3 regions of the Shewanella maritima genome follow, and region 3 is predicted to be linked to each of the others. Evidence: predicted binding sites of a transcription regulator. Region 3 holds the regulator's gene; each other region holds the start of a gene.
What was found. The regulator MetJ, encoded in region 3, represses methionine synthesis genes. The targets are predictions, from matches to a motif close to TAGACGTCTAGACGTCTA.
Positions count from the first base shown of each region.

Region 1 (3,216 bases), 1.6 Mb from region 3:
CGCCAGTGACTGACTCTGAGGAGATTTGGTCAAAGTTGAAGCTACGGTTTTGTGTGCCACCCGCGCCTTCTTGCTTTGGCGAGTCAGCAAACGGCATGCTACGGCCATTTAAGGTCACCAAGTTAAAGCTTGGGCCAAAACCACGCACAGTAACCTGATTACCTTCACCGTTTTTACGATCAATCGACACACCAGTAACACGCTGCAGCGATTCAGCTAGGTTGGTATCTGGGAATTTACCCATATCTTCAGCAGAAATCGCATCAACTACACCATCAGATGTACGCTTGATATCTTGAGCGCGCGACAAACTACTACGAATACCCTTTACCGCAATCACTTCCATTGGCTCGTCAGCTTGAGCTTGATCGGTTGCATCTTGCGCATGTGCCATTGAAATCGTGCCTAAAGCAGACGCAACTGCAAGCGCAGCTATGCTAGGGCTTAGTCTTGTACTTTTTTTCATATCCCCCCACAGGGCTAGGTCATTATTGAGTTTTTATGTTTTTTATCTCAACCGACATAATCTGAAAGCGTACATCAAAATCACTTTATAACACCAAATTGTTATCGGTAACATTTAGCTGTTACAAAAGTTAGCACTCAACAATTTAGTTTGCAACATTATTTAAACATGATTTTATTGTGACAAACGAAAATCAAGCCGAATGAAAGAGGTAACTCACTGTTATAAATAATTTTTAAATTTAGTAGAAAATTGAAAGTTTGAATAAAGAAAAGGCAGTTTAGCAAGCGTTCTCGTTAACAAAATAGCTAACACTTGCTTTGAAATGCAGACCTTTTACTCCAAAAAATACTGGCTAAATAGCTAGGGTCTGTTAGAGGAACTGTAATACAGGGCTGAAGCGATGAGGCTTTTATTCATTGACCTGAGTTCGGGATAAGGAAGTGTCAATAACGCTCTAGAATGGTGCTATACCCAGCTTAATATTTCTAACGAGATAGTTTTGTTTAGTTCAAGGAAAAGCTACGCGTCAATCGCTAGTCTGTTGCAAGTATCTTTAACGCACCCTTTTGCTAAGAGACGGACAAAAATAGCCGTTAGAAACCCATTTATTATCTAGGGTTCAGGTTATTTACTATCCTGAGTTAAGGTTTATTAGCACCCAGTAACGCCTATCCAAAACCATAATCACTGGATTAGTTGGCAACGCTTAAAAGCCAACCAATACTCGAAGACCACCTAGAGCTCTAAATCCAACCAACGCTCTAACCCCAACTAATGTCCAAGGCTGTAAACTAATAATTACCAAAATTAGCCATTTATCCACAAAGACAAAATTTACATTGTTTATTTTCTCGCACACTCACATTGATACGTCCCGTTAACAAAAACACTAACGCTTGTAGAACAAAGACTTATTCAGCCTGCTACTAAAACGCTGTTTTGGCTTAATTTAATTTTTATGCACCATTGCACAATTCTCAGGATTTATTCGTATAGAGGGGGTGTCATCATTGTTAAATTAATCTAGAATAGACGTCTAGATGTAGATACCTCTACACGTTCAAATGATTTAAAACGAGAATTTCCGACTATGGCAAAGCACTTGTTCACCTCTGAGTCTGTATCAGAAGGTCATCCAGATAAAATCGCCGATCAGATCTCTGATGCGGTACTAGACGCAATCCTCGAGCAAGATCCTAAAGCTCGCGTTGCGTGTGAAACATATGTCAAAACAGGCATGGTATTAGTGGGTGGCGAAGTGACCACTTCTGCTTGGGTTGATATCGAAGAAATTACCCGTAAAACCGTTCGCGAAATTGGCTATACCCACTCAGACATGGGCTTTGATGCTGACTCATGCGCTATTTTAAACGCGATTGGTAAACAGTCTCCAGACATCAATCAAGGTGTTGACCGTGCCGATCCAGCCGAGCAAGGCGCGGGTGACCAAGGTCTAATGTTTGGTTATGCAAGCAACGAAACTGACGTGTTAATGCCTGCACCTATTACCTACGCACACCAATTAGTGAAGCGTCAATCTGAAGTGCGTAAAGACGGCACACTTCCTTGGTTACGCCCAGACGCGAAAAGCCAGGTTACCTTCGCATATGATGAAGGCAAGATTGTGGGTATTGATGCAGTTGTACTATCAACTCAGCACAAAGAAGAGATTTCGCAAGACGACTTAATCGAAGGCGTGATGGAAACCATCATCAAGCCAGTTTTACCATCTCAGTGGTTAAACAAAGACACTAAGTTCTTCATCAACCCAACTGGCCGTTTCGTTATCGGTGGCCCTGTAGGTGACTGTGGTCTAACTGGTCGCAAGATTATTGTTGATACCTACGGCGGTATGGCACGTCACGGCGGTGGTGCTTTCTCTGGTAAAGACCCATCAAAAGTTGACCGTAGTGCAGCATATGCAGCACGTTATGTTGCTAAGAACATTGTGGCTGCAGGTCTTGCTGATCGCTGTGAAATTCAAGTTTCTTACGCAATTGGTGTTGCTGAGCCAACATCTATCAGCATCGAAACTTTCGGTACTGGTAAGGTATCAGAAGCCGTGCTTATCAAGTTAGTACGTGAGCACTTCGAGCTACGTCCTTATGGTCTAACAGCTATGCTAGATCTTGCACGTCCTATCTACCAAGAAACTGCAGCATATGGTCACTTTGGTCGTAGCCAGTTCCCTTGGGAGAAAACTGACAAAGCTGAAATCCTACGAGCAGACGCAGGTCTATAAAGACCACTGCCTAGGACTAAAAAAACCGCCTACATGGCGGTTTTTTTTTTGTTGCTGAGATTGTTAACTTGAGCTCGGGATAATAAATCGGTTTCTAACGGCTATTTTTGTCTATTTCTGTGTTGAAGCTACTTGCAATAGGCTAGCTATTGACGCGTAGCTTCGCCTTGAACTTAACAAAACTATCTCGCTAGAAACTTAATGCTAGGTATCACTCAAGACAGAACGACCATTGACACTTCCTTACCCCGAGTTCAGGTTAGTTAGTCCTTTAGGTTAATGAACCGCGCCTGCGCATCACAAGCGCCAACAAACCAAACAGCACCAACCCGAATCCGCCGCTACCGCTGTAGCCTTCTCGGCGCTCCACCTTGGCGACTTGTTCTTGTTTAACACGGGTCTTAAAACGACTGAGCTCGTCTTCTAGATTCACCACCATATCGTCTACGGCAAGGTTAAAGCCCTGCATGGCTATTTCGTCTAAGGTTCTATCTTTACCAATGGC
Region 1 covers NZ_CP036200.1:3,222,070-3,225,285, reverse strand. Annotated here, with positions in the region: gene EXU30_RS13815 (TonB-dependent receptor) at 1-466, opposite strand, end outside; gene metK (methionine adenosyltransferase) at 1,560-2,711, shown strand; gene rhlP (rhombotarget lipoprotein) at 2,983-3,216, opposite strand, start outside.
Region 1: a site for MetJ is predicted at 1,499-1,516, ahead of metK (methionine adenosyltransferase). Genes of this name have one in related genera too.

Region 2 (3,216 bases), 1.9 Mb from region 3:
CGGTTTTACGCTCGCGGGTATCTGCCTGACCATCTTCATCAAATGCCATCACAATGGCAGCTGCGCCATAGCGTTTAACCAGCGTAGCTTGCTCGATAAAGGCTTGCTCGCCTTCTTTCATCGAGATGGAGTTAACAATGGACTTGCCCTGAACGCACTTAAGGCCAGCTTCAATCACTTCCCACTTAGATGAGTCGATCATAATCGGCACGCGGGAGATATCTGGCTCAGAGGCGATAAGGTTTAAGAACTTTTGCATGTTGGCGACGCCATCAAGCATGCCCTCATCCATATTGACGTCGATGATCTGCGCGCCGTTTTCAACCTGCTCGCGCACTACATCCAGCGCTTCTTCAAACTTTTCTTCTTTAATAAGGCGCAAAAACTTAGCTGAGCCAGTCACGTTGGCGCGCTCACCCACATTTACGAATAGTGAGTCTGAATCAATGGTCAGCGGCTCTAAACCCGATAAACGACAGGCCACCGGAATATCTGGCAGCTTGCGCGGCTTAAATTGCTCAACGGTTTGTTTTATCGCGCTAATGTGGGCAGGCGTACTACCACAGCAGCCGCCGACAATATTAAGCATGCCAGCTTGAGCCCACTCGCCAATCACCTCAGCCATTTCTTCAGGCGTTTCATCGTAGCCACCAAACTCATTTGGTAGACCCGCATTAGGATGCGCGGACACGTAGCACTCAGAAATACGTGCAAGTTCTTCGATGTAAGGGCGCAGCTCTTTTGGGCCTAGGGCGCAGTTAAGACCGATAGATAAAGGCTTGATGTGCCTTAACGAGTTGTAAAACCCCTCGGTGGTTTGCCCGGTTAAAGTGCGGCCTGACGCATCGGTAATCGTGCCTGAAATCATCACTGGCAAGCGCTCACCAATATTGTCAAATACTGACTCGATGGCAAATAGCGCCGCTTTTGCGTTTAGGGTATCGAAAATGGTTTCAACCAGAATGATGTCAGCGCCGCCATCGATTAGCGCTTGAGTAGACTCAGTGTAGGCAGCGACAAGGTCATCAAAGTGGATATTACGAAAGCCTGGGTCATTTACATCTGGACTGATAGAGCAAGTACGGTTAGTTGGGCCAAGCACACCGGCAACAAAACAGCGACGACCTGTCTCGGCCTCTACTTCATCTGCGGCTTCACGGGCAAGGCGCGCACCTTCAAAGTTAATTTCGGCTGACTGCGCTTGCATATCGTAGTCGGCCATGGCGATGGTGGTCGCATTGAAGGTATTGGTCTCAAGAATGTCACAACCTGCGAGCAGATATTCGCGGTGGATTTGCTTGATGATATTTGGCTGGGTTAACACCAGCATGTCATTGTTGCCTTTGACATCGCAGTGCCAGTCTTTAAAACGCTCACCTCTAAAGTCAGCTTCTTCAAGCTTGTAGTCCTGGATCATGGTACCCATAGCGCCATCTAAAAACAGCGTGCGCTGCTCTAGCAATTGCTCTATTTGCTGTAGGGTTTGGCTATGGGAACGCGCTTTATCCATTACTAAGGTACCTCTAAGTAAGCTTTTACTGTCGTTTATCATCCGCGTGTAGCATTGTGCTGAGTATTATTTATTACCACAATGTCGCTAGTTAACTAACTATTTATGGGTATTTAATGATTTAAATAACTAAACTAGTTGAGTCTAGCAGTTCGGAGTTTTAGACTTTTATACGTATAGACGTCCATAATAAGCGAGTTGCTTAGAATAGAGCAAGGCGGTTTTATGAAAATTATTAAGTTGTGGTTATTGCGCCACGGTGAATGTGAGGGCGGACAAATTCTGCGTGGTAAGGTTGATGTCGCGTTATCTGATGCTGGACAAGCACAAATGAGCCGCGCAGCATCACGCATTGAGCCAAGCGTTGATAGAGTGTTTAGCTCATCGCTGCAGCGCTGCGCCAATTGGAGTCAGGGGTACGCAAAGGAAAAATCCCTTGAATGTCAGCTGGTTGAAGGGCTAGAAGAAATCGACTTTGGCGTGTGGGATGGGCAATCTTTCGAGCAGCTTTATCAAGACTATGATGAACAAATGCAAGCCTACTGGTGCGATCCATGGGATGAGCAACATACTCCAGAAAATGGTGAGTCTTTATTGAGTTTTCAGCAGCGGGTGTTGCTAGCATTAGAGCCTGTGATTAATCAGGTGGCGCAGATTGAACCTGATACCAATATTAGTGCCAATATGAGCTCCAACACTCATGTTAATCACAGTGGGGAAACAGAGGCATTTGTGCCTAGCGCGCTAATAGTGACTCACGGCGGGGTGATAAAAGCCTTGCTGGCACATGTATTAAGTACGGGGCAAACAGCCTCAATGTTCAGTCACTTTAAACTGCCTTATGCTGCGCTGTTAAGTTTGGATGTGTATGTCGAGGGCGATGATATTGATAACTGTCAGTTTTGTTTGAACTGGCCTGAAATATAAAGGATTTTGTAACGGCTATTGGAGAGTCGCTTAAGTTAAGCGATAATCAAAGCGTTATATGAAGGTTGACCTCAATTGTGAATGTCTATCGCACCTGTTATTCATGTGTATTGGGAGTATATGAGCTTTGAGGTAGCAAGCCTCTTTAGCAGGGATGCTAAAGTGGAGCCCATAATGTAAAGATAGGGGACGATTTTACGGCGTCTTGCGCTATCAAAGTTCGTGTGCTCCGATGGTTAGAGCAGTCATGCTCTTGCCTTGACGGTTAACCCATATTTAAATTCATTTTGATTTGGCATCAGGGAATCGGGCAATCCCGAACTGTACCCGCAACTGTGATGGTGGTTATTGTTTAACTTCACCTTTGAAGTGAGTGAAGTTAGTGAAACAAGCCGCCTAAGTCAGATACCTATGCCGATGTCTTGCAGATGTCCTGCAGGATAAATCAAATCCAGTTTACCTAATTGATGCTGAGCGGGTTACTCAGCGGAGTAGTTTATGACAGCCATTTCTGTATCCGCCGTGAGTTGGACGGTGGGTAAACAGCTTATTCTTGATGATGTGAGTTTGTGTCTTGATAAAGGCAAGATGCTCGGCGTTATCGGCCCGAATGGTGCGGGTAAATCTAGCTTGCTGCGCTGCTTATACCGCTACATCACCCCAGATAGCGGTGACATTACCTTGTTAGGCAAACCGATTGAGGAATACTCGTCGCAGTCATTAGCCCTCAATGTTGCTGTGGTGCAACAAGATACCCCAGCCCATGTGGAGTTAACTGT
Region 2 covers NZ_CP036200.1:3,574,730-3,577,945, forward strand. Annotated here, with positions in the region: gene metH (methionine synthase) at 1-1,510, opposite strand, end outside; gene EXU30_RS15150 (histidine phosphatase family protein) at 1,736-2,437, shown strand; cobalamin riboswitch at 2,698-2,863, shown strand; gene EXU30_RS15155 (ABC transporter ATP-binding protein) at 2,936-3,216, shown strand, end outside.
Region 2: a site for MetJ is predicted at 1,680-1,697, ahead of metH (methionine synthase). Genes of this name have one in related genera too.

Region 3 (3,216 bases):
ACCATTCGGGCAGCATTGAGAAATTGCCCAACTAAAGGCTCCACTTGCTCTAAGAATTGCTCGCCACTAGGAGTTAGCGACATTGCGCGGGTGGTACGAATAAAAAGTGGCGCGCCTAATTGTTTTTCTAGCTCGCCGATGCGGCGGCTAACTAACGCGCGTCTGGTATCAAATGAATCTGCGGCTTTAGAAAAGCTACCGAGTTTAGCAACCGCTATAAATAACTCTAAGTCATTGATATTCAACTGATACACCTTAGGTTAGACAAAAGAATGAGTGTAGATGTATCAAGAGATTACTGTCAAACAACACGTTGATAAGCATGATGGAACTCACAGCGACATCATCGCTAAGCGATGAAAGTTGACAAACGTGAGGGCAAACTAAGTAGCCATTAAGCTAATAATTGATTTAGTAGCCAGGATGAGCGCGCTTAAGCTACACAAAATAAAGGTGACTTTTCGCGTCAGGTCTTTATCAATATTGTGTACATATTTACCAGCCACTTTGTGCCCTAATATCACAGAGGGCAAAAGCATGGCAGCGATAACGAGATGTTGCCATTGTACTAATCCATATATCGCCAATATGGCCAGTGCTATCATTGAGCTAAACACAAAAAACGCAGATAAAGCAGCGCGAAAGTCAGCAGCGGCTTTGCCAGCTAACAGTATTGCTAATGGCGGGCCGCCAATCGCGGCAATATTGCCAAAAATCCCCGAAAAGATCCCAGCAATAAACAAGGTGAGCTTATTCACGGGCGCAGTGATTTTATAGATGCTCAGTAACACTGCTAGCAGCACAATACCCGCAATCATTAGGCCGAGAATATCAGCTGGTGCGAGTATCAGTAGACTGGCACCAAGGAGTCCGCCTGGCACGCGGCCAATGAGTGCATATTGCAGTCCGTTAAATTCAAGCGCGCTGCGCTCGCGATATAAGGTTAACGCTGAAATCGAAAAGCCCATTAATATGACCGGCACTGGCACTAAGTCTGGGTCGACAATATACAACAGCGGCGTTGCCACAACTGCTAAACCAAAGCCAATTAGGCTTTGAGTTAGCGCACCAGCAAACATGATGATTGAAGCTAGGATAAGACTTAACGGGTCGACTATTGTCATGTTACTTCCATATTTAGTATGGCTTGAACTTGAGCAAGCTGCGCCTTGGCGCGGGAGCAAAAAATAGGTGCGAGAGTAATAAAAAATGCTTCAACCACCTGAGCGATTGAAGCATCTTAAAATTCGATATGGTCTGCAGACTATTCTACGTCTTCCCACTCGATGCCCATAGCATCCATCAATTTTTTTGCTTCAGCAGGAATTTGGTCTGGTTGCTCTTTAGATAAGTCATCGTCATTTGGCAGTGGCTGACCTGTGTATGCATGCAAGAAAGCTTCGCATAACAGCTCACTGTTAGTGGCGTGGCGTAGGTTATTTACCTGACGGCGAGTACGCTCGTCAGTTAAAACTTTTAGCACCTTTAAAGGGATGGACACAGTAATCTTCTTTACTTGTTCATTCTTTTTGCCATGCTCGGCGTATGGGCTAATATAGTCGCCGTTCCACTCAGTCATTAACTCACCTTTAGCTTTGAATTCGGGGCTGATTTTAACCCCTTATCTACGTTAGTCAAATTATTGCAACGAAATTGTGTGCAATGCAAATAGATTTCTCGATGTTTAGATGTCTATATGGCTATTTCCTATTGACGCTGATGTTTGGGTTAGGTACATTTGGACGTCTAGACATCTCTTTCTTGAGTGGTTGATTTAGGAGTCAATGATGGCCAAACCTCAAAATGCGACAGTGGCAGTGCGCCAAGGTATTGAAAGTGACACCCAGTATGGCGCAGTTGTGCCGCCGATTTATCTGTCGACCAACTACTCTTTTGATGGTCATAAAAATCCACGCGAGTTCGACTATAGTCGCTCGGGTAACCCAACCCGAAATATCCTTGGAGATACTATTGCTCAACTTGAAAACGGAGCAACAGGTGTTGTGACCTGTACCGGTATGGCGGCCATTACTTTGGTCACCAGTCTACTTGAGCCTGAGGATTTAATCGTTGTACCCCACGATTGTTATGGTGGCAGCTATCGTTTGTTCACAAATCTTGCCAAAAAGGGCGCGTTTAAATTATTGGTTGTCGATCAAACCGATGAGCAAGCATTAGCGCAGGCAATTAAGCAAAAGCCAAAAATGGTTTGGCTTGAAACCCCATCAAACCCGCTATTAAGAGTGGTGGATATTGCTGCCATTGCACAGGCAAGCCACGAGGTTGGCGCTTGGGTTGTGGTTGATAACACCTTCTTGTCGCCAATTTTGCAGCAGCCGCTCGATTTAGGCGCCGACATCGTGATTCATTCCACTACTAAATATATCAATGGCCATAGCGACGTGGTTGGCGGCGCAGTAGTCGCAAAAGATGCTGAGCTAGGCGAGTTATTACATTGGTGGTCGAATACCTTAGGGCTTACGGGCAGCGCTTTTGACAGTTACTTAGCATTACGCGGCATTCGCACTTTAGGTGTGCGTATTCGTGAGCATCAAGCCAATGCACAAAAGATTGTTGCGCTGCTAACTAGCCATGAAAGCGTTGCAAAAGTGTATTACCCGGGATTATCTGACCATCCAGGCCACGAAATTGCGCAGAAACAACAAAAAGGTTTCGGCGCTATGTTAAGTTTCGAGCTTAAAGGTGGTGAGGCCGAGGTTGTCGCCTTTTTAGATGCGCTGAAATTGTTCAGTGTTGCTGAAAGTTTAGGCGGCGTGGAAAGTTTAGTAGCCGTTCCGGCAACCATGACCCACCGTGCAATGGAGCGAGAAGCTCGCCTAGAGGCTGGTGTTGAAGACACATTATTGAGACTATCTGTCGGCATTGAGGATGGTGACGATCTAAGCGCAGACATCAAAGCTGGCTTAGATGCGGTTGCAGCTCTATAAAGCGTTAATTTTTGTCCACATATATTTAGAAAATCGCACGCAATAAAGTAAGTTGTACGCGGCACATATCGAGTATTGCCGCGTAGTTTAAGGAGTGACAAATGGCACGAGGTCATTTACATAAATTTGGTGGTTCAAGTCTGGCTGATGCGGACTGTTATCGCCGTGTTGCACACATTATATTGACCCATGGCAATAGCGACGATCTCGTGGTGGTGTCTGCCGCTGGTAAGAGCACTAACTTCTTATATAAGCTGCTAAAACTGCG
Region 3 covers NZ_CP036200.1:1,651,846-1,655,061, reverse strand. Annotated here, with positions in the region: gene EXU30_RS07195 (LysR family transcriptional regulator) at 1-245, opposite strand, end outside; gene EXU30_RS07190 (sulfite exporter TauE/SafE family protein) at 384-1,124, opposite strand; gene metJ (met regulon transcriptional regulator MetJ) at 1,265-1,579, opposite strand; gene metB (cystathionine gamma-synthase) at 1,788-2,948, shown strand; partial or broken gene EXU30_RS07175 (bifunctional aspartate kinase/homoserine dehydrogenase II) at 3,050-3,216, shown strand, end outside.